DNA from 3 places in the Pseudoduganella sp. jia 12 genome. Region 2 is predicted to be linked to each of the others. Evidence: riboswitches for the same ligand, from Rfam matches in the RefSeq annotation. Region 2 holds a riboswitch; each other region holds the start of a gene.

Region 1 (7,834 bases), on a different contig from region 2:
CGGGCCACGACAGCCCGCTCAGCATGGCGCGCCTTTCAGCACCAGCGGCAGGCCGGCCGCGACAAATACAACGTTGTCGCATGCTGCGGCCACGGCCTGGTTCAGGCGGCCCGCTTCATCGGCGAACGCGCGCGTGACGGCACCGAACGGCACGATGCCCATGCCGACTTCGTTCGACACGAAAACAACGTCACCGTGATCCTGGCCCAGCTGCGCGAACAGGGCGGCACGTTCGTCATGGAAGCGCGGCGGCAGGGCGATCGTGCCCACGTCCGGATATTCCGTACCGTCCGCAAACAGCAGGTTGGTGAGCCACAGTGTCAGGCAGTCGACCAGCACCAGCCGGTGCGGCGCGCGCCATCGTTCGAGCACCGCCGCCAGTGCAAGCGGTTCCTCGACCGTGGTCCACTGGCCCTGCCGTCCCGCGCGGTGCAGTGCGATGCGCTGCGCCATCTCGGCGTCGCCGGCGCCGGCCGTGGCGACATAGACGACTTCCTTGCCGGACTGCGCGGCCAGCCGTTCGGCATGCGCGCTCTTGCCGGAGCGGGCGCCGCCCAGCACGAGCGTGCGGCTCATGGCGAGGGCCTCGACAGCAGCGCCGCCACCGCCGCCACGTTCGACGGGAAATAACCGTGGAAATAAGATGCCGTCAGGGAGCCGATCCGGTAGACCGCCTCGCCCTGCGCGCCGGAAGGGTTCTTGCTGGTGTATTCCATCACCGGCGCGTCCGACTCCAGCCGCGAATAGTGGAACGTGTGGCCGCGCAGCGTGCCGTGCGGCGTGGGCATGGCCTGCGGCCCGAGGCCGGCCAGCCGTTTCTGCACGAGCACGCGGCCCGGCAGCAGCCCGGCCATGGGCCACGGGTTGTTCGCATCGGTGGCGCCATCGTCCAGCGTCTCGGCCAGCGCCATCATGCCGCCGCATTCTGCCAGGATCGGCACGCCATCCGCATGGGCAGCACGGATCGACGCTTGCCAGGTGCCGGCCTTGGCCAGGCGTGGCGCGTGCAGTTCGGGATAGCCGCCCGGCAGGTAGACGGCATCCGCCCCGGGCGGCACCGGTTCATCGGCCAGCGGCGAGAAATACACGATGCTGGCGCCGAGCCGCCGCATCACTTCAAGATTGGCCGCATAGACAAAAACGAACGCCGCATCGCGGGCGATCGCCACGGTCTTGCCGGCCAGCGCAGCCGCAACGGGTTCCTCCGGCACAGGGGCAGAAAATTCCACGAGTGGCAAGGCTTCCCATGCGGCTTCGTCGAATACGAGCTGGTCGGCCAGTTCGTCGAGGATCGCATCGACTTCGTCGACTTCATCCGGCAGCACCAGGCCCAGGTGCCGTTCCGGCAGCGAGCGGGCCTGCTTCGGCAGGGTGGCGAACAGGGAAATGTCGCGCAGCGACGCCTTCACCATGGCGGCATGGCCGGTGCTGCCGACACGGTTGGCAATGACGCCCGCCATCGTGACCGGGCCGTAGTCGCGCAGGCCGTGTACCAGCGCGCCGGCCGTTTGCGCCATGGCGCCGGAGTCGATCACGGCCAGCACGGGCACGCCGAACTCGCGCGCCAAGTCGGCGGCCGATGGCGTGCCGTCATACAGGCCCATCACGCCTTCGATCAGGATATCGTCGGCTTCCTGCGCCGCCTGCGCCAGGAGCCGCTGGCAGCGTTCGCGGCCCACCATCCACAGGTCCAGCGATTCCACCGGCGCGCCGCTGGCGCGGCCGAGCACCATGGGGTCGATGAAATCCGGCCCGCATTTGAACACCCGCACGCGGCGGCCGGCGCGCACCAGCTTGCGCGCCAGTGCCGCCGTGACGGTGGTCTTGCCCTGGCCGGAAGCCACGGCGGCGATCAATACTGCGCGGGCACCCATCACCACTCCGTGCCCGCCTGCGCGCCGATGCCGGCCTTGAATGCGTGCTTCACCACGTTCATTTCAGTGACGGTATCGGCGATCTCGATCAGCTCGGGCGGCGCGCCGCGGCCCGTGATGACGACGTGCTGCATGGGCGGGCGCTCCAGCAGGTCGGCGATCACCGTGTCCACGTCCAGGTAGCGGTATTTCAGCGCGATGTTCAGTTCATCGAGCACCACCATGCCGATGGCCGGGTCGGCCAGGAACAGCTTGGCCTGCTCCCACGCTTCGTGGGCCTTGGCGATGTCGCGTTCGCGGTCCTGCGTTTCCCACGTGTAGCCTTCGCCCATCGCGTGGAAGCTCACTTCGTCGGGGAAGCGGCGCAGGAAACGTTCCTCGCCCGTGGCCATCGCACCCTTGATGAACTGCACGATGCCCACCTTCATGCCATGGCCCAGCGCGCGCACCGCCATGCCGAAGCCGCTCGAGCTCTTGCCCTTGCCGTTGCCGGTGTTGACGATGATGATGCCGATCTGCTTGTCGGCGGCAGCGATCTTCGCGTCGATGATCGCCTTTTTGCGTTCCATCCGCGCGCGGTGGCGCTCGTTCAATGCCGCGGTGTCGTCGGGAGTGGTCATGCGGTGGCCTCTGTAGGAATGAAGATCGTGCGGGCGCCGTGGCGCACCGTTTCGATCGGGTGGTGCAGATAGTCGGAAAGGATGTCGGCCCGCATCACGTCGTCGCGCGGGCCGGCCAGCCAGCGGCCGTCGCCCATCAGCAGCAGGGCGTGCGTGGAAATGCCGTGCGCCAGGTTCAGGTCGTGGCCGATCATGACGATGGTCTTGCGCTGTTCTCGGCACAGTTTCGCCAGCAAACCCATCACGCTTACCTGGTGCGCCAGGTCCAGCGCGTTGGCCGGCTCGTCGAGCAGCAGCAGCGGCGTGTCCTGCGCCAGAAGGGCGGCGATGGCCACGCGCTGGCGCTCGCCGCCGGACAGCGTGCGCACGTCGCGCGCTGCCAGGTCCTCGACCTCCATCGCGGCGAGCATGCGCATTGCGATCGTGTGGTCGTCGCTGTCTTCCCAGTAACGCTTGCCGTGGTAAGGGTGACGGGCGGACAGCACCGTTTCCAGTACCGAGTAGGCAAACGCGTCGCTGCGTGATTGTGCGAGGAAGGCGCGCTCGCGGGCCAGCGCTTCGAGCGGCCAGTCCCGGAGTGCGCGGCCGCGCAGCAGCACGCGGCCGCCATCGGGCTCGCGCAAGCCGGCGAGGGTGCGCATCAGGGTACTTTTTCCGGTGCCATTGCGGCCGATCACGCTCCAGCATTCGCCGTCGGCGACTTGCCAGTCGAGTTTTTCGGCCAGCACGCGCGAGCCGATGGTCAAACTGAGGTTGTCGGTGGCGATCATCATTTGCGCAGCCGATGGAGTTGATACAGGAAGACGGGCGTGCCGATCAGCGCGGTCACCACGCCCACCGGCAGCTGCTGCGGCGCGATGACGGTGCGTGCCAGCGTATCGGCCAGCACGAGGTAGGCGCCGCCGGCCAGCGTGGCGGCCGGGATCAGCACGCGGTGGTCCGGCCCGAACGCGAAGCGGCACGCATGCGGCACGATCAGGCCGACAAAGCCGATGCTGCCGGCGGTGGTGACCGCGCTGGCCGTCAGCAGGCCGGAACAGAAGAACAGGCCCTTGCGCAATGCGCCCACGCGGATGCCCAGCGTGCTGGCCGCTTCGGCATGCAGGGCCAGCACGTTCATCGAGCGGGCCGTGCGCAGCGCGAACGCCAGGCCGCCGGCCAGCACGATCCAGGGCAGCCAGCGCAGCGGCGCGCCGGACAGGTCGCCGATCATCCAGAACACCATGCTGCGCAGCCGGCTTTCGGGGGCGATCGACAGCATCAGCATGATCAGCGCCGCGCAACCGGCGGACAGGATCGTGCCGGTCAACAGCAGCAGCGCGGTGCCGCCCTCGGCGGCGCTGCCGCCGCGCATGTCGCGGCGTGCGAGCACATACAGCAGCATGGAGATGGCGATCGCGCCAATGAAGGCGGTCATGTCGACCATCCATGCGGCGCACATCAGCATCAGCGCCAGCAGGGCGCCGACGGCGGAACCGGCCGAGATGCCGAGCACATAGGGGTCGGCGAGCGGATTCCTCAATAGAGTCTGCATCATGACGCCGGCCAGCGACAGCGTGGCACCGGTCACGAAAGCGGTCAGCGCGCGGCTGGCGCGCAGGTCGAGCAGGGTGGCGGCCAGCGTCTCGGCGCGGCCATTGAGTAATTCTTGCAGCGCGCCGGGCAGGTCGGCGAACGGTATGGCAACGGAGCCCGTGACGCCCGCGAACAGCAGGCTGGCGATCGACGCCAGCAGCAGGGCGGCGGTGACCACGCCGGTGCGGTAACGCAGGTGGGCGGAAAGTGGATGCATGTCTGCCTGTGGATGAAGCGCCGGGCGCATCGACGCGCCCGGCAGCTTAGCACTACTGGTTTGATACGGGAATTACTTGAAGCCGTAGCGCAGCGCGGCGAACACGTTCGAGCCGCCGGTCTGGTAATAGCGGGCCAGCTCGTAATCCTTGTCGCCCACGTTGTTCCAGCGTACCAGCGCCGACCAGTCCTGGTTGAAGCGGTACGTGCCATACAGGTTCACCGTGCCGTAGCCCGGCAGACGGTTGCGGTTGGCCGCGTCGTCGTAGCGGCCGGAAGACAGCTGGAACTCCACGCCGCCGCGCACCGCGCCCATGTCGTACTCGGCCACGAAGTTGGCGTGACGCTTGGCGCGGCGCTGCAGGCGCTTGCCGGTGGTCTCGTCCTTCGGGTCCTGGAAGTCGGCATTCGCGATCAGCAGCAGGTTGCCCATCTGGCGCTCGGCCGACAGCGACACGCCTTCCAGCAGCGCCTTGTTGATGTTGTAGGCGCAACCATACTGGTACTTCTGTTCCGTCGTATCGGGGAAGGGGCACGGGCTGGTGTTCAGCAGCAGGTTGTCCAGCTTGTTGTGGTAGTAGACGGCGGCCAGCTTCGTGCTGCCGTCGTCGTAGCGCAGGCCCGCTTCGGCATTGCGGCCTTCCTCCGGCTTGTTGTCCTTGTTTCCGTAGCCCGGGTAATACAGTTCGTTGAACGACGGTGCACGGAAGCTGGTGGCGAAGCTGGCTTCGGCGCGCAGCGCGCTGGTGAAGCGGTAGCCGTAGCCGATCGAGCCGGTGGTCTTCGAGCCGTATTCCGAGTTGTTATCGTGACGCACGCCCACGTTGGCCAGGTGCGCGCCGCGCTTCAGGCTGTAGTTGGCGGCGAACGCGTTGGTGTGGCGCGCGCGGTTCAGGGCGGCCGTCGAGCCGTCGAGTTCTTCCTTGCGGTGTTCGTACAGCACTTGCAGGTTGTCGCTGCCGATGCGGAAATCGTTCTGCAGCGTGAACGTGCTGGTCGTGGTGTCGATCTGGCTGGAGCCGAACGGGCCCACGTCATAGAACGAACCGGACTTGTCGCGCGACTGCGACGCCTGCACCAGCATCGTCCAGAAGGGCAAGAGCTGGTTGCGGGCATAGATGCCCACATTGCTCACCTTCTGCGTGCTGTAGGCATCGAAGTTCGCGCTGTCGTAGTCCGATTCGGTATCGGTGTACAGGAACATGGCGCCCAGCTCATGGCCGGGAGCCAGCTTGTAGGCCACCTGGCCGGCTGCGCTCTTGCGGTCGTAGCCGTCGTCGTCCGGATCGAAGCTGGAACTGGGCCGGCGCGTGGCGGAGAAGCCGTCCGAACGTTCCTTCGAGACGGAGAACGCGTAGCTCAACTGGTTCGTGCCGCCGGATACCGCGGCATCGGCCGCGAACGTCTTGTCGCTGCCGCCGCCAACCGAAGCGGAAATGGAAGGTGCGCCTTCGCCCTTTTTCGTGAACAGCTGGATCACGCCGCCGATCGCGTCGGCACCGTACAGCGTGGACAGCGGGCCGTACACGATCTCGATACGGTCGATGGCCGACAGCGGAATGCCGTTCCAGCTGGCCGAGCCGGTCGAGGCGGAGGCGATGCGGATGCCGTCCACCAGCACCACGCTCTGGTTGCCGTTGGCGCCGCGGATGAATACGTTCGATGCGGCGCCGGGGCCGCCGTTGCGGGTGACTTCGAGGCCGCGCTGGCGCTGCAGCAGTTCGGTGATGGAGCCTGCGCCGGAGTTGGCGATCTGCTCGGCCGTGATCGTGACGGTATCGCTGATCACTTCGCTGGCCAGCTGCGGGGTGCGGGTGGCGGTGACGATGATCGAATCGATGGCGGTGGCCTGGGCGTGGGCGGCCGGCGCGGCAATGGCGAGCGCCAGCGACGCGAGCGCCGCCTGGGATGCTACGGAAGAGGTCATGGCAAATCTTTGTAAAGTAGCAACCGGCCAACGTCCCCGCAGGCCGGATTGAACAGAGTCGCACGCCGTGCGTGGCTCCACCTGGTTTGGCCGGTATCCGGGCTGGCGGGCATCACCGTCCGACCTTCCCATGCGTTTGCACAGTGGTTGTCGCGGACGGCTGCCGCTGCGAAGTTCGCGCGCGGCTGCCTGCTTACCGTTGCGGGGGCAGCATACGTTGGCCGATCAGCGGATCGGGCTTCGTATTTCCCGTTTAACTGCGCTCGAGGACTCGAACGCGGGCACCAAAACCGCGCAATTATAAGGTATCGCGCAAAGGCCCGTATCACGAAAAGATTCGGTGAAGCTCCAGGCGGAGGGTTTCGCCGTAGCCGATGCGATGCGCCTTCGAGGCGGCGGCAAGCGCGGCCTGCCCGGCCGGCGTGCCGTCGGCCAGCGCGGCAAGCAGGCGCATGGTGCCGGCATGGCAGATGACGATGGCGCGCTCGGCGCCGTGCCGCCGTATCGCATCGAGCGCGGCCGCAACGCGCAGGGCCACCTCGAACACGGTCTCGCCACCGCCGGGCCGGTAGTGGAGCAGGTCGGCCGCCCAGGCGTCGACATCGGCGCGCGGGACATCGTTCCAGCTGCGCCCTTCCCAACTGCCGAAATCCATCTCGGCCAGGTTGGCGTCGAAGATCACGCTGGCCGACAGCAGCCGGGCAAGATCGGCACAGCGATGCAGGGGGCTGGAAAAGACGGGTGCATCTCCCGGCAGGCCGCCGGCACGGAGGGCCGCATGCACGCGCGCCAGCTCGTCCGGATCGGCCGGCAGGTCGCTGCGGCCGTAGCAGATGCCGTCGGCCACGACCGGGCGCGGATGGCGCACGAGGATCAGCTCCATCGCGCCAGCACGCACAGGTAAAACGCCGCTTCGGCCATCTGCTGGACCGCACCGAGGCAGTCGCCCGTGTAGCCGCCAAGCCGTTGGCGCAGCTTGCGGGCAAACCACAGCGTGACGAACACCATCGCCACGATGCCGAGGGCGATGCCGCGCCAGTCGAGCCAGCCCAGGGCATTTGCCGCCACCACGGCCGGCACGCAGCTCAGCGTGGCAATGGTGAACTCCGTGCCGGTCATCTGTTGCGCCATCGGCTTGGCCTTGCCCTCGGTGCGGGCATAGTCCATGCGCCAGATCAGGCTTGCCGCCATCAGCCGGGACAGCGGATGCGCGACACATAAAGCAGCGACCGTCGCGAGCGGTGGCAGATGTGCCAGCGCGGCGCATTTGATGGCCAGCAGCAGGATGATGCCGATCGCGCCGTAGGCGCCGATCCGCGAATCCTTCATGATTTCCAGCGCCCGTTCGCGCGTCAGGCCGCCACCCATGCCGTCGCACGTATCGGCGAAGCCGTCTTCATGGAAGGCGCCGGTGAGATAGATGCCGGCCGCGGTGGAGAGCAGCACGGCGATCGCCGGCGGCAGCACCTGCGCGGCGGCCCAGTAGATGGCCGCCACGATGACGCCGACGACGAGGCCGACCAGTGGGAAGTAACGCGAGGCGTGGTGCAGCCAGTGCGGCTCGAAGCCCACCCAGCGCGGGATGGGCAGGCGCGTGAAAAACTGCAGCGCGATGAAGAACA
Region 2 (7,834 bases):
GGGCGACGTGGCCGGCCAGCAGCCCGGTCGAGCGCCATGCCTGTCGCCATGTTTGCAGCCATCCCCCGCGCCATCCATGGCGCGAGCCCCGATAGCCCAGGCGCGCACGCTGCGCCTCGACACCATCGTCCCAGGCACGGCGCAGCACGAACAGCATGCGGTAGCACAGCGCCATCAGGTCGAGCAGCATTTCCGGCGTGCGCAGGCGGCGCAGCAGCGACAGCAGGTCCGGCAGCGGCGTGGTCAGTACGAAGCCCAGCAGCGCGGCCAGCACGGCCAGCGCGCGCAGGCCCGCGTGCGCCGCCACCGGCACCATCGCACCGTTCCAGTGCCAGCCGCCATGGGCGTCGGGCCCGACCGGCAAGGTGACACATGCCAGCAGCAGGAAGCCGAGTGGCGCCAGCGCGGCCGTCAGCCACGTGCGCAGCGGCACGCGCGCCCCCAGCAGCGCAGCGAGGACGAGCAACAGCGCCAGCATGGCCAGCGTGCCGGGCCGCTGCGCGATCCATGCGGCGGCGATGCCCGCGACCGCGAACAGCGCCTTGGCCGACGGGGCAACGCCGCGCCAGCGGCTCGCGTAGGCAGCCGTTTCGATCAGCATCGGCGATCGTCATCCGGTTCGTTGCGCGCGGCGCGGGCACGCTCGCGCCCGACCGACAGGCCGAGCCAGTAGCCGATCACGCCGGCGCCGATCGCCGCCTGCAGGGCGAACAGCAGCGACGCGATTTCACCGCTGGCCGGCTCGAACAGGGGCTCGAACCACGGCTCATAGCCCGGCGCGATCGTGCCGATGGCGTCTTTCGCCAGGTCGTCGGCCCCGCCGAACGCCGCGCCGCCGGCCAGCCACAGGGGCAATGCCGAAAGCAGCACGATCGCTGTCCACGCCATCCACGTGCGCGGCCTCATGGCCGCCCTCCGGTACGGTGAGCGAACACGGGTGCCGCGCGCTGTTCATGGCCGTCGAACCGGGCGATGGCGTTCACCACGAGCACCGTCAGCAGGCCTTCGCTGATGGCGATGGGCACCTGGGTCAGCGCGAAAATGCCGGCGAACCTGGCCAGCGAAGCGGCGATGCCGCCCACCGGATCGGGAAACGCCCAGGCCAGCTGCAGCGACGTGGTGGCATACGTGGCCAGGTCGCCAATACACGCGGCCGCGAACACGGCAACGGCGCGCGACATGCCCAGTGCGGCAACCATGCGGAACACGCCGTACGCGACGAAGGGACCGACCACGGCCATCGAAAAGACATTGGCGCCCAGCGTGGTCACGCCACCGTGGGCCAGCAGCAGTGCCTGGAACAGCAGCACCACGAAGCCGACGGGCACCATCGCGGCGGGGCCGAACAGCAGCGCGCCGAGCCCCACGCCGGTGGGATGCGAGCAGCTGCCCGTGACGGATGGCAGCTTGAGCGCGGAAAGCAGGAATGCGAATGCGGCGGCGACGCCGAACAGCATGCGCCGTTCGGGATGCAGGCGCAGGCCGCGCGCCATCGCACGCAGGCCCACGGCCAGGAAACAGGCGGAGACGGCCGACCAGCCCAGCGCGTGAGCAGGCGGCAGGAACCCTTCCATGATATGCATTCGAAACCTCCCGTCGAATGGTCCATTGGAGCACCTGCGGGAGATGAAAAGACGGTCGAGACGGGACCGGGCACGGCGCCGCTTCGACAGCGGCTTCCCGTCACCCCGGGGAATGGTGCTGACTTGCATGGGCCGGTATTCTGGCTCGCCGTCATCCTTCATCCGCGCCTTCCCGCGAGCGATCGCAGTGGCTGATTGGCGGAATCCGTCAGGCTTACAGCAGCGGGGGCTGCACCGGAATGGCCGCGCGTGGCGGCTTCACCGGTTTCCCGTTTAACGCCCTCCCCGAACGGAAAGAGCGCACCCAAGCGCGCATGGTAACCGAAATGCATTGCCGTGGCATAGCAATTTTGCTGCGCCGCCACGCGCGCACCCGACAGCCTTACTTGGAAATGCGCAGGATGGCCGACGCCAGCTTCGTAAAGCACGGCGTCAGGTCGGCCTCCGTGGCCGCGTAGCAGTACATGCCGACGGGCTTGGCCGCGTTGTAGCAGCGTGACGGGCCATCTGCCACGTTGGCCATGCATTTGAGCACGGCTTCGCCCGTTTCGTTGTCGGCGTTTTTCTCCTTCAGCGCGGCGCCCATGCCGAGCGTGAACACGAAAGTGCCGTCGTCGCGCGCCTTGGCCGCCACGGCTTCCGCGAGGTTGCGGGCGGCGCGGTTCACGTTCTGCTTGAACATCGTGGAACTGCCGATATCTTCCGTTACCACGCGAGGCGCCGTGGCCTGCACGGCCCATTCCTTTGAAGCCGTATCGATGGCGTTGTAGTACCTCGGCAGCTTCTTCAAGGTATTCCATGCGCTGCCTTCCAGCTTGCAGGCATTGCTGACGAAATCGTACTGGGTGTCCAGTCGCAGCATCGCCTGCCCGACCGAATCGACGACGCCGGGTTTGTTGCAGTTACCGAAAGGCAGGTTGACGCCGAACGACGTGGGGGCGCCATCCGAGAAGAACACGATCACGCGCAGGCTGGAACGGTTGGCGGTCGGGATCGCGTTCAGGTCGTCGCGCGCACGGCGCATGCCTTCGAACGACGAGGTGCCCCCTTCAAACTGAAAGGCCGTAATCGTCGACAGCATCGCATCGCGCCGGAAGCCGCGACCAGACTTGGCGATCGGATAATCCAGGATGGCGCCGGAGGAAAAGTGCACCATGCCGACCCGGTCCTGCGTGACGTTGAACTTGTTCAGGAAGCTCCTGGCGGAGGAGCGGACAGCCGCCTGCACATCGACCAGCGACCCCGACGTATCGACGACGAACGCCATGTCCAGGTCCCTGCGGATCGTCTGCGCATAGGCCACCGGCGTCAGCGACTCGAAGCCCATGATCCGCATGATCGACACGGGCATCGGTGCCTCGGCCTTCACGTCGATCGTCACTTCGCCCGCGTTGAATGCGACCGTGGTATCCAGCAGCGTTGGTTTCGACATCAGGTAATTGGCCGGGATGTTCGCTTCGAAGAACTCCCTTGCCGCTTTCACCGCGCTGGCCTCCTGGTCCGCCTTGTTGTCCCCGGCCGTCACGGCGCGCGCCCCGGCCAGCGCCGCCGAGTCGACGGCCGCGTTCAGGCGCGCCTTGACCAGGTAGGCCAGGCCCGCATCGACGGCGAGGCCGGCCACGGCCAGCAGCACCATCATTCCCAGCGCGACCATGATGGCGACGGCGCCGCGTTGCCGTTTCAGGAGTGGAGTCATCAGAATATCGTCATCGAATACAGGTCGGGGCCGAAGGTGGGCACGTTGAAGCTGCCGGTCATCAGCATGTCGAAGTCGTAGAACGTCTCGACCACGTACACCACTTCGCCGTCGTCCAGCTGGCCCTTCATGATGTCGGTGGCTGGCCGCGAACTGCTGCTGATGCCGGCACATGCGGTGGTCCCCCAATCGGTGCACTTGTAGGCCTTGCTGGCCGGCGCGTAGTTGCTGGCGATGAAGCCCAGCTTGCGCACCGTGTCGTTCCAGCGATACTGGTCAAGGACCACGCTGGTCGACACGTTGTTCTTGACCACGCCCATCACGCGGGTGATGTACACCATGCCGCGCCGGTTCACGTCCAGCGGCGGCGCGCTGGCCATCAGCGCGTGGATGATCTGCTGGCTGTCCGTCTCCAGCGTCATGTTGCCGCGTGCGACCAGGTTGGCGCCTTCGCGGCCGATGTTCACCATGATGATGTTGGCCTGCAGCGCACGGGCCGCGTCGATCATGCAGAACAGCAGCAACAGCAGCATCGGCAGGATCAGCGCAAATTCGACGGCGGCGACGCCGCGCTGTCGCCGCCGCGATGTCATCGGGGTACGCATGTGCGGTATCACTCGAAGGCCTCGTTGCGCATCGTTGCCGCCACGGCGAACCTGTATTTGCCGTCCTTGAACGCACTGGAAACGAACGGCGTCGTCACCTTCCACGTGCAGTCGAGCTTGAGCACGATGATGCTGCCGGCGGTGCCGAACATGGCGTTGCCGTAATTGGCGGCCTGGTACTCCTTGCCATTGACGTGGATGATGGGCGCCACCTTCTCGTACATGCCGAACGAGCTGTCGCGGATCTTCTCGATGACGGCGGCGTAGCGCTGCTGGCTGGCCGTGTTCGGGTCCAGGTCTTTCTGGCCGGTGATCGCATAGCGCGCGCCTTCGCGCACCGCGTATTGCATCGTCAGCGTCACGAAGAACATGAACCCGAACTCGACCAATGCCAGCAAGACAAGGAGGAAGACCGGCATGACGAACGCCATTTCGACGAGTGTGGCGCCAGATTGACGGCGTTTGATGAACATTTGGAAACTTTGGCCGTTGGAGTGGGTTGTATGCGGTAAGCTTGAGATTCTACAATGCAACTTTCCTTTCGGCAGCGTTCGATCGCCGGAGAAACACGCCGCTGTCGGGCCAGAACAACGAAGAATGATTTAAAGGCATGCACGAAGAGACATTGCGGGAATCCACGACGATCCTGCCTCCCTCGCGCCCAGCCGCACCCGACGCCGAAGCGTGGATGGTGTTCGGCATGCGGGTGCTCCTTGCCGTTTCCGCACTGCTGACGCTGTACATCGGCCCGAGCGACCTCATCGCCAATGGCAGCTGGACCTGGCTGTTCTTCCATGCCTATGTGCTGCACAGCCTGGTCCTGCTCGCCGTGGCGCGGATGCGCGCAGGCTTCTGGCACGGCCCGGTCATCTACTGGGTCGATATCGGCTGGTATGGCCTGATGATCTATGCCACGGGCGGCACGCCGAGCCCGTTTTTTTCGTTCTTCTTCTTTGCGATCCTTGCCGCTTCGTTCCGCCGCGGCTTCGACGATGGCGCCCGGCTGACGCTGGGTTCGGCCGCCATGGTGACGATCGCCGTGCTGGCCGCGCAGGGCCTGGCATCCATCCAGCTGCTGCTGCTGCGCGCCACGTTCGTGCTCGGGCTGGGCTACATGATCGCCTACTGGGCCGGCCTCGCCATCGACCAGCGGCGCCGCCTGTCGCTGTTGCGCGACGTGAGCCGGCTATCCAATCCCCGCTTCGGCGTGCAGCACACGCTCGATTCGCTGATGGAGAAGATCCTGCGCTTCTATGGCGGCACCACGTGCGTGCTGCTGATGCAGGATGGCGCAGGCCGCTGGACGCTCAATACCGTGCACCACCCTGCCGCCGGGCGCCCGGTAAGCCGCAGCAGCATGCGCGAAGACGCGGTGCGCCCGCTGCTCGCGCTGGGCGGCGCCGGAACGGTGCTGTACCACGGCGCGCCGGCGCGCGCCGAACGCCTGGCCGCCGGCGAGCGCGGCTGGAGCGACATCGATCCGGATGCGGGCGCCGGCATTGCCGACCTGCTCGACACCGCCGCCTTCATCAGCGCCGCGCTGCCGTTGCGCAAGGGTGCCGGCCGCATCTTCGTCACCGCGCCGCGCCGCCTGCGCCGCACCGACGCCACGTTCCTGAACCATATCGTGCAGCAGGCGTTTCCCGTGATCGAAACCATCGACCTGCTGGACCGGCTGGCATCGGAAGCGGCCTTTCGCGAGCGCCAGACCATCGCGCGCGACCTGCACGACAGCACGATCCAGCCGTACATCGGCCTGCGCAACGCGGTGGCCGCCATCCGCAACGGGGCCGGCGACGACAATGCCGTGACACCGGAACTGGACCACCTGCTGGCGATGTGCACCGAAGTGATCGGCGACATGCGCCAGTTCGCGCACCGCTTCCGCAACGGCCGGCAGGAAGAGCCGGAACTGCTGATCGCGCTGCGCCGCCACCTCGCCAAGGTGCGCTCGTTCTTCGACGTGGACGTGACGCTCGATGCGCAGCATGCGCCGCTGATCAGCGACCGCATGGCGGCCGAGGTGTTCCAGGTCGTCAGCGAAGGCATCAGCAATATCTGCAAGCACACGCACGCGCGCCACGCCCATGTGCGCATGGGGCAGGACGCGAACCAGCTGGCGATCGACATCACCAATCCGGTCGATGGCGCCGCACCGTGCGCGCCCTTCCTCCCCGTATCGCTGGCAGAGCGCGTGTATGCGCTGGGCGGACAGGTGGCCGTGGAGCCCGCCGCGGGCCAGACCGCGGTCCGCGTACGCATGCCGCTGTGATCGCGACCGATATCGCGCCCGACAACACCATGAAAAGAACAATGGAGGACACATGACCATCCGCATCATGCTGGTCGACGACCACAAGACCATGCTGTGGGGCCTGGAGCGCCTGATCCAGGCCGAGGCCCCCGCCTTCGCGCTGGTGGCTTCCGCCAGCGACGCGCAGGAAGCCACGGCGCTGTGCGCGCTGCACACGCCCGACATCGTGCTGCTCGACCTGGACCTGAAGGGCAGCAGCTCGCTCGACATCCTGCCCGCGCTGGTGGCCAACAGCGTGACGAAAGTGGTGATCCTGTCCGCCAACCGCGACCACGCCACGCTGGCCGGTGCCGTGAAGCTGGGCGCGCGCGGCGTGGTCAGCAAGGAATCGCCGACCGACGACGTGCTGGCGGCCGTGCGCAAGGTGCATGGCGGCGAGCTGTGGCTCGACCAGCCGCTGATGCAGGCGCTCCTCGGCCAACTGGTGGCGCCGGCGCCGGCGGCCAATCCGGAGGCGCAGCGCATCGCTTCGCTGACGGCCCGCGAGCGCGAAGTGATCGGCATGATCGTGCAGGGCAACGGCGCGCTGAACAAGGAACTGGCCGAACGCGCGTTCATCTCCGAGCGCACGCTGCGCAACCACCTGACGGCCATCTACGGCAAGCTGGACGTGGCCAACCGCCTCGAGCTGTACATGTATGCCACGCGGCACGGGCTGGGCTGAACGACGTAGGACATATGTCCCATGCCGGGCTGCCGCAATGTCCTGCGCAAAAGGGGAGCTTTGACGGATGTGCAAGGCGGGAGCGGCCGGTACGATGCTGTTCATGCGCTGCGCCCGATTCAGCGGCGCGACGGCAACCGAACTGGAGCGAACGTGCACGACAAGGAAGACTTCCCGGAGCAGCAGTACGAACGTACGGAGAACTCGTCCATGCCTTTCGTGGTGCTCTCGGTTCTCGTTGCGGTCGTCGGTCTCATTGCGGTAATGGCCGCCTGGACTGGCGCATAAGCACCGACCAACCTTCAACGTCAAAGGACACACCATGCAATTCATCAAGAACTTCATCAAGGAAGAAGACGGCGTCACGGCAATCGAGTACGCACTGATCGCCGCGGTGATCGCTGGCGTCATCGCCGTCGCGTTCACCGCGCTGGGCGAGAAGATCAGCACCCTGTTCGGCGCGATCGGCGACAACATGACCGTCGCGAGCCCCAAGTAATCGCAACCGGCTCGGTACCAGTCCGGAACGGGTTCGCCCGTTCCGGATTTTTATTTGCACCGCATATTTTTCGAATAGTCAATTGACGATGCTCCCATCCTGGCTCCCACTACTGCTGCTGCTCGCCCTGCTCGCCCTGGCCGTCTGGCATGACGTGCGCGCACGCCGCATCCCGAACGCCATCGTGTTCCCGGGTGCGCTGCTGGCGCTGGCGCTGCATGCATTTCTGCCGGCCGGCGCGGGCCTGTTCGGCACGCCGATGGGTGGACTGGGCATCATGTCGGCCCTTGGTGGCCTCGGTATCGGCCTGGCCATCCTGCTGCCGATGTATGCGTTCGGCCTGATGGGCGCGGGCGATGCGAAGATGCTGGCGATGGTCGGCGCCTTCGTGGGCGCCGGCGATATCGCCGCGGTGGGCATCGCCACGCTGCTGGCGGGCGGACTGCTGGCCCTCGCCGTGGCAATCCGGCAGG
Region 3 (7,834 bases), on a different contig from region 2:
CCTCGCCATGGCGCAGGCGCCGGACGGCGGCCTGCCCGGCAAGGGCATCCAGGTGCAGGCGCTGCAAAGCTCGATCGCCGAGGAAACCTTCCAGACCATGCTGGTCGACCGCGCCCTGGAACGGCTGGGCTACGAGCCGCAGCCGATCAAGGAAGTCGAATACCCGACCGCGCATATCGCCATCGCCAATGGCGACGCGACCTTCCTCGCCGTGCACTGGGATCCGCTGCACCAGGACTACTACGACAACGCCGGCGGCGACGCGAAGCTGCTGCGCACGGGCCAGTATGCCGGCCCGGCCGCGCAGGGCTACCTGATCGACAAGGCGACGGCCGACAAGTACCACATCACCAGCATCGACCAGCTGCGCGACCCGGCGATTGCGAAACTGTTCGACCAGGATGGCGACGGCAGGGCGGATCTCACCGGCTGCAATCCGGGCTGGGGCTGCGAAGCGATGATCGAACACCACATGGACGGCTACAAGCTGCGCGCGACCGTGAAGCACGTGCAGGGCAGCTATTCGGCACTCATCGCCGATACCATCGGCCGCCACCAGCGCGGCGAGCCGATCCTGTACTACACGTGGACGCCTTATTGGGTAAGCGGCGTGCTGGTGCCGGGCAAGGACGTGGTGTGGCTGCAGGTGCCGTTCTCGTCGAACCGGGAACATGCCGATACCCGCATGGCCGATGGCAGCGACTACGGATTTGCCGTGAACACCACGCGCATCGTCGTGAACCGTGCCTGGGCCGAAAAGAATCCGGCGGCCGTCAAGCTGTTCGAAGTGATGCGCCTGCCGATCGCCGACATCAATGCGCAGAACGAGCGCATGCGCAGTGGCGAAAACACGCAGGCCGATATCGCGCGGCACACCGAAGGCTGGATCAAGTTCCACCAGAAGCTGTTCGACGGCTGGATCGCACAGGCGCTGGCGGCCGCGAAATCCTGAGGCGCCGTCTCCCGGGCAACCCGACGTTTCGCCAACGCGTCCACAGTGAACGCGGCCGCCGCACGGTGTGGCAATCGCGCTGCTGTCGTCGTGACGATCATGGCGACAGTTGTTGCCAACGTCGAAAAGGAGGAATACGATCCTTGTACGTAGCGGTCCGCCTGATCCATGTGTCCCGCATATCCCTGGAGGGTAAATGCCATGAAGGTGAATCTGCCTTTCGTCCCGCCCGGGGGCGGGGGACTCGAGCCCGGCGACCTGTTCATCTTCCATGATGTGAACGATGAGGCGGCACGGCCGAGCTACGCGCTGGCCTTTGAACCGAGCCCTTATATCCTGTCGGCGCTCATCCTCGATGGCCCCAAGGCTGGCGAGCGCTTCAGGGTCTACGATTTCGACGCTCCCAAGCTCGCCGATGACGTGACGCTCGAATTGCCGAGGTGCTCGGGCTCGTGGTCATTGCGGTTGGATACCGACATCCCGATCAACGTCTGCGTGGGGCAGGGAAGGGCGTACTTCGTTGTCTACCTGAACGACCAGTTCTGGTGGATCGATGTGGAATCGGGCATGCGCAGCGACTCGCCAACGCGGCGCTTCTTTACGTCACGGTGGCGTCTCACGGCCACTGGCCATCCGCTGCCATATGTCGAATACGGCAGCGATCGCGTACTGCCCGCCTGAAGCACCGATATACGTTCCGGCCGTCGACAGCGCGCATTGCAACCGGTTTATCCTCGTTCGCTCGCAGGCCCATGACATGTGGAGGTAGCACATGAAGTTGAAACTGCCGTTCGTCCAGACCACCACTCACAGGCTGCAGGGCGGCGACCTCTTCCTGTTCGACGGCCCCGAGCACCTGGGTTATGCAGTGGCTACGCAGTTTAACGGGTTCGTTTTGTCCGCACTCATCCTCGAGGGTCCGCAGATAGGCGATCTCGGCAAGATCTACCCCTTCGACGACCTGCAGGTCCAGGCCGATGCCGTGCTGGATCTGTCGCCGTCTCCGGAAGACTGGTCCAGGTCATGGCGGCCTGCCATTCCGATCAGCGTTTGCCTGGCCGATGACAAAGCCTATTTCGTCGGTTGCATGATCGGCACTCGCCTATGGGTGGAAGTCGACACGGGCCTGCGCGTGGAGCCACGAAATGGCGGGCGCTTCGTATCGAAATGGAGCCTGCGCAACGCCGAGGAAGCGCTGCCGTTCTTTGAAAGCGTATCCGCACGCGTCGACTAAGGAGTCTTCCATGCGCCGCCGTTCTTTCATCGTAGTGGCCTGTGCTTCGGCATGCGCCATTGCCCAACCCGTCGCACCGGTCCTCACGCTGGCGGTGCTCGTGAAGACGCTGGGCGAGGCGGGCGAGGCGCTGTCGAAAATCGTCAAGGGCGTGCGCGATCTCGCCGAAGCCGGTGTCGACTCCTACAGCTTTGTCTCCGCCGTGCGCGATCGCGACAGGTTGAAGCGCCTCAGCGTGCAAGTCGCGGGCCTGACATCGGATTCGAACAAGATCGTGCTGGATTCACTGACGAGCTACATCAGTCACGTCGAAGGCCCGCCAGGCCAGCACAAGGACGCGCGGTTGCAGCTGCTCTGGCGCAAGGCTGCCGACAATTTCAAGGTGGTACTGCAAACCGTGCTGGGCTTGCTGAAGGACTTGAACGAAGAGAAAAGCGATCTCGTTCTCCAGCCGGTCTTCCTCTCCCTGAACGAAACGTTGAGCTCCCGCTCGCGCCTTCTCGCACAACTCGAAACGCTGCCGCCTCCGACCTCCCGCGAAGACATCCGTTTGCTCAAGGAAGCGCGTGACGCCTACCGCGTGCTGAGTGAGCGCACCCGCGAGCTGATCGCGCAACTCAACATCTATATTTCGCGGATCGGCAATACGACGGCTCCTTGAACGAACCGCATTCCTGTCCCGTTTGGCGCCCCTGTGCGCGCGGCGTGACCCATCCGTTCCGCCGGGGCAGGTGCCGCGGCATTCGCTACGTCCGGACAGATCGCGGCCCGGCGGCATTGCCACACTTTGACAAACTTTTCCGATAGTAAATGAGTATCATTCTCGTTTGCTGCCGTCGAGCAGCATCGAGAAGCTGCCCATCGTCAATCTGAAAAGTCTGGATCCATGCGTCGTCAAGAAAAAACCAACAAGCACGTCACCCGCACACCCATCGCCGTCGCCATTCCCCTGCTGTTCGCCAGCGCGAGCACCCTGGCGCACCAGGCCACCGAGCAGCAACTGGCCACCGTCGTCGTTACCGCCTCGGGCTACGAGCAGAACATCCGCGATGCCGCCGCCTCGATCACCGTCATCACCGGCAGCGAGATCGCCAAGCGTTCGTACACCGACCTGGCCGACGTGCTGAAGTTCGTTCCGGGCGTCTCCGTGCGGGGCACCGGTACCGAGCAATCCATTTCGATCCGCGGCATGGGCAATGCCTACACGCTGTTCCTCATCGATGGCCGGCCGGCGCAGGGCGGCGACACGTTCGAGTTCAACGGCGGCGGCAGCGGCCAGCAGCTGTCGTTCATGCCGCCGCTCGACATGATCGAGCGCGTCGAAGTCATTCGCGGCCCGGCATCCGGCCTGTACGGCTCCGACGCGATGGGCGGCGTGATCAACATCATCACGAAGAAGGTTTCGAACACGTGGAAGGGCGCCGTCACGGCCGAATACGTGCATCCCGACGGCAGCAACGACGTCAACGGCGAGGCCTACAACACGAGCTTCATCCTGAACGGTCCGCTCGTCGACGATGTGCTGGGCATCCAGCTGTCGGGCGGCTTCCGCGGCACCAACGAGGGCAGCGCCGTGCAGTTCGGCGACACCACCACGGGCGATGCCGACTACAAGCAGCGCAACATCGGCGCCAAGGTCACGTGGAAAGCCGATGGCCGCAACACGCTGACAGCCGGCGGCAGCCGCACCGACACCGACCGCTGGCGCAACCCGGGCCGCTCGCTGGCCGCCACGGCGGCCGCGAGCTACCAGGGCTCGACGAAGGACAATCTGTTCCTGGCGCACGATGGCCGCTACGGCAAGTTCAGCGCGAGCACTTACCTGAACTACGACTCGGCCAGCAATCCGACCACCCGCACCAGCGCGCCCAGCGGCGTGGCGCGCGGCATCGACTTCGATACGCTGACCTTGAACAGCCAGGGTACCTGGCAGGCCAGCGACGCGCACACGGTGACCGGCGGCTTCACCTACAAGAACGAACAGCTCGAGGACGGCGCCACCAGCGCCGTGAACGTACACAACGCCGCCAACGATGCCTTCGTCAGCATGGAGCGCTACCAGCTTTCCGCGTTCGCGGAAGACGAATGGCGGCTGCGCGACAGCCTGGCGCTGACCACGAGCGTGCGCTACGACTACAACGAGCAGTATGCCGGCCACTGGAGCCCGAAGGCCTACCTGGTGTACCGCGCCAGCGACGCGCTGACCGTCAAGGGCGGCGCCATCACCGGATACAAGGCCCCGTCGCTGCGCAACTCGGCGCCCGACTTCTCCGCCACGTCGCGTGGTGGCGTCAGCATCGGCAATCCGGACCTGAAGCCAGAAACGAGCGTCAGCTACGAATTCGGCCTGGACTACGAACGTACCGACCTGGGCCTGAAGGCCAGCGCCGTGGTGTATCGCACCGATTTCGACGACAAGATCACGCGCTCGGCGGACTTCCTGTGCCGGCCGAACGTGCCGTGCTTCCATGGCGGCCTGGAATATCCGGCCCATCAATACGGCTACAAGCAGACGATCAACGTGGACAAGGCGCGGATCCGCGGCGCGGAAATCGCGCTGGATTATCGCTTCACGAACAGCCTGTCGGCGCGCGCCAACTACACGCTGACCGATTCCGAGCAGCTGACGGGCGCCAGCAAGGGCAGCCCGCTGAGCGACCAGCCCAAGCATGCCGCGAACCTGGGCCTGAACTACGACCATTCGCGCGGTACGAGCCTGTGGGCGCAGGCCGCCTATACCGGCAAATTCATCAGCACCGACCTGGCCACGGGCGCGGCCACGTCGCAGAGCTACACGCTCGTCGACATGGGGATCGTGCATCGCCTGAAGCGGAACCTGGCGCTGAAGTTCGGCATCTACAACCTGGCCGACAAGGAAGTCGCCAACAGCTCGAACGGCTATGTGGACGGGCGCCGTTACGCCACGGCCGTGAACTACGCGTTCTGAACTCCTGCCGGCGCAGCGAGGCGCCCAGCCTTGTATTGCGGCGTCTTCCGATCGCATGGCGTTTCGCGAAGGCGCTGGCAACCACTCATCCTTGCCTGTAGAATCCGCTCTCGAGTGAACGGTGTCCCGCCATCGACCGATGGCGGGGTGAAACGGGAAGCCGGTGACGTGCGGGATAACCATCCCCGCCAGTCCGGCGCAGCCCCCGCTGCTGTGAGCCTGACGAACCGGTTCGACGCCACTGCACTGGGCATACCAGCGCGGGAAGGCAGGGGCCGGGGAGGATGACGGCAAGCCAGAAGACCGGCCGGTCACGACAAGAACGCGGGGCCCGGGGTGCGGCCTTGCCATCGACCGTTTTGTTTTCCCGTGTTGTCCGACCAGCCCGAGGCGTATGCCCGCGCGGCGCGCACGCACGGTTATTGCCGCGTCATTCACTTCATGAAAATCCTTCCGATGAAAACCGGGCTCCTGCCTGTCGCCCTTGCAGTCATGTCCTTTGCTGCCCATGCGGACGATCCGCCATTCCAGCGTGTGCTGGTGGAGGCATCGCGTATCAGCCAGCTCGGCGAGGCCGATTCGGCCGCTGCAGGCACGGTCACGCAGAGCCAGCTGCAAGCTCGCACCACCTACCGTCCCGGCGAACTGCTGGAGGCCACCCCGGGCCTCGTGGTCAGCCAGCACAGCGGCGAGGGCAAGGCGAACCAGTTCTACCTGCGCGGCTTCAATCTCGATCACGGTACCGACCTGCGCACGACCGTCGACGGCATGCCGGTCAACCAGCGCAGCCATGCGCACGGGCAGGGCTGGACCGACCTGAATTTCGTGATCCCTGAACTGGCCGGCCGGCTCGACTACAAGAAGGGCCCATATTCGGCGTCATCGGGAGACTTCGCTTCGGCGGGAGCCACCGAACTCACGTATGTCAACCGGCTCACGTCCGGCATCGCCAACGTCACGGCCGGCCAGAACGGCTACGCCCGAGTGATGATCGCCGCGTCGCCGGATGTCGGCGACGGCAACCTGCTGTACGGGCTGGAGACGATGCACAACGACGGTCCGTTCACCCGTGGCGACAACTACCGCAAGATAAACGGCGTACTGCGCTATAGCGAAGGCTTCGAGAACAACGGCTTTTCCATCACCGCGATGGTGTACCGCGCCAGATGGAACGCCACCGACCAGATCCCGCAGCGCGCCGTCGACAACGGCACGCTGGGCCGCTTCGATGCGATCGACGCCACCGACGGCGGCAGCGCACACCGCTACAGTCTGTCCGGCAAATGGCAGCGCAGCGACGACGACAGCAGCGCGAAAGTCTCCGCGTACATGATCGCGAACCGCCTGGAACTGTTCTCGAACTTCACGTACTTCCTGGACGACCCGGTCAACGGCGACCAGTTCGCGCAGCCGGACCGCCGCGTCACCTCCGGCATCGACGCCAGCTATTCTTGGCACCACCATGGCGGCGACATCGCTTCCACCACCACCGTCGGACTCGCCGCGCAGAACGACAACATCCATAACGGCCTTTACCGCACGAAAGCGCGCCAGGTGATCGGCACGACCCGCCAGGACCACATCGTCGAAACCAGCGGTGCCGTCTACCTGGAAAACCAGGCCCGCTGGAGCCCTGTGTTCCGCACGGTGGCCGGACTGCGGGCGGACCGCTACCGGTTCGACGTCCACGGCGACAACGCCGTCAACGCCGGCACTACCAGCGACAACATCGTCTCGCCCAGCCTCAGCCTCGTGTTCGGGCCATGGGCGCGGACGGAGTTCTATGTCAACGCCGGCACGGGCTTCCACAGCAACGACGCGCGCGGCACGGTGATCGCGGTGGATCCGAAAAACGGCGAGCCGGCCGACCGTGTCACGCCGCTGGCACGCACGAAAGGGCTGGACCTGGGCGTGCGCAGCGAGTGGATCCGCGGTCTGCAAACATCGCTGTCGCTGTACCGCCTGGACATGGATTCCGAACTGCTGTTCGTCGGCGATGCGGGCACCACGGAGGCGGGGCGGCCGAGCCGCCGCCATGGCATCGAGTTCTCGAACTACTACAAGCCCGTGAAATGGTTGTCGCTGGACGCTGATCTCGCGTACGCGCGGGCGCGCTTCCGCGATGCCGACCCAGCGGGCGACCGCATCCCCGGCGCGGTGGAAGGCGTGGCGCAGTTCGCGGCGACCGTCACACCGGCAGGGCCCTGGTCCGGCGCGCTGCGCCTGCGCTGGTTCGGCCCGCGCCCACTGGTCGAGGACGACAGCGTGCGCTCGAAAGCCACGACCACGCTGAACGGCCGCATCGGCTACCGCATCGGCAAGGCGACCCACGTCGAACTGGAAGGGTTCAACCTGGCCAACCGGCGCGCATCGGCGATCGATTATTTCTACGAGTCGCGGCTGGCAGGGGAAGTCGAAGCGGTGGAAGACATCCATTTCCACCCGGTCGAATCGCGATCGTTCCGGGTGTCGCTGACTCACAGGTTCTGATGGCACAGGTCCTGAACGACACAGGGTTCGCAGCCCCCCGCACCAGGGTGACACGACCGCACGATTGCGGGATGCGGGGTGCCGCGAACCGCTGTAAGCTCGGCCGTTTCATCGTAACGGAGAAACCATGAGCAAGCCAGCAAAGCTGACCACCCGCCTGGCCGCCACGATCGTGGCGTGCGCGGCGGCACTGGGCGTATCCGGCATGGCC

Evidence for each region. Region 2 has a riboswitch for cobalamin ahead of ACY65G_RS08325 (energy-coupling factor ABC transporter permease). Riboswitches for the same ligand answer to the same signal wherever they lie in the genome.
Region 1: it holds a riboswitch for cobalamin, as region 2 does, so the genes downstream of both, ACY65G_RS30155 (TonB-dependent receptor domain-containing protein) here and ACY65G_RS08325 (energy-coupling factor ABC transporter permease) in region 2, are expected to answer to the same signal.
Region 3: it holds a riboswitch for cobalamin, as region 2 does, so the genes downstream of both, ACY65G_RS19970 (TonB-dependent receptor) here and ACY65G_RS08325 (energy-coupling factor ABC transporter permease) in region 2, are expected to answer to the same signal.

The regions. Positions count from the first base shown of each region.
Region 1 is NZ_JBUXKP010000024.1:5,996-13,829, reverse strand. Features, by position in the region: gene ACY65G_RS30185 (CobD/CbiB family cobalamin biosynthesis protein) at 1-25, opposite strand, end outside; gene cobU (bifunctional adenosylcobinamide kinase/adenosylcobinamide-phosphate guanylyltransferase) at 19-576, opposite strand; gene ACY65G_RS30175 (cobyrinate a,c-diamide synthase) at 573-1,874, opposite strand; gene cobO (cob(I)yrinic acid a,c-diamide adenosyltransferase) at 1,874-2,494, opposite strand; gene ACY65G_RS30165 (ABC transporter ATP-binding protein) at 2,491-3,264, opposite strand; gene ACY65G_RS30160 (FecCD family ABC transporter permease) at 3,264-4,286, opposite strand; gene ACY65G_RS30155 (TonB-dependent receptor domain-containing protein) at 4,359-6,212, opposite strand; cobalamin riboswitch at 6,284-6,516, opposite strand; gene ACY65G_RS30150 (histidine phosphatase family protein) at 6,538-7,095, opposite strand; gene ACY65G_RS30145 (adenosylcobinamide-GDP ribazoletransferase) at 7,086-7,834, opposite strand, start outside.
Region 2 is NZ_JBUXKP010000003.1:501,025-508,858, forward strand. Features, by position in the region: gene ACY65G_RS08315 (CbiQ family ECF transporter T component) at 1-601, opposite strand, end outside; gene ACY65G_RS08320 (energy-coupling factor ABC transporter substrate-binding protein) at 595-906, opposite strand; gene ACY65G_RS08325 (energy-coupling factor ABC transporter permease) at 903-1,583, opposite strand; cobalamin riboswitch at 1,697-1,906, opposite strand; gene ACY65G_RS08330 (VWA domain-containing protein) at 1,966-3,279, opposite strand; gene ACY65G_RS08335 (TadE/TadG family type IV pilus assembly protein) at 3,279-3,884, opposite strand; gene ACY65G_RS08340 (TadE/TadG family type IV pilus assembly protein) at 3,893-4,357, opposite strand; gene ACY65G_RS08345 (sensor histidine kinase) at 4,495-6,156, shown strand; gene ACY65G_RS08350 (response regulator) at 6,209-6,862, shown strand; gene ACY65G_RS08355 (hypothetical protein) at 6,884-7,150, shown strand; gene ACY65G_RS08360 (Flp family type IVb pilin) at 7,185-7,361, shown strand; gene ACY65G_RS08365 (A24 family peptidase) at 7,450-7,834, shown strand, end outside.
Region 3 is NZ_JBUXKP010000009.1:54,189-62,022, reverse strand. Features, by position in the region: gene proX (glycine betaine/L-proline ABC transporter substrate-binding protein ProX) at 1-952, shown strand, start outside; gene ACY65G_RS19990 (hypothetical protein) at 1,154-1,633, shown strand; gene ACY65G_RS19985 (hypothetical protein) at 1,725-2,186, shown strand; gene ACY65G_RS19980 (nuclear transport factor 2 family protein) at 2,197-2,847, shown strand; gene ACY65G_RS19975 (TonB-dependent receptor domain-containing protein) at 3,073-5,133, shown strand; cobalamin riboswitch at 5,236-5,459, shown strand; gene ACY65G_RS19970 (TonB-dependent receptor) at 5,590-7,623, shown strand; gene ACY65G_RS19965 (hypothetical protein) at 7,751-7,834, shown strand, end outside.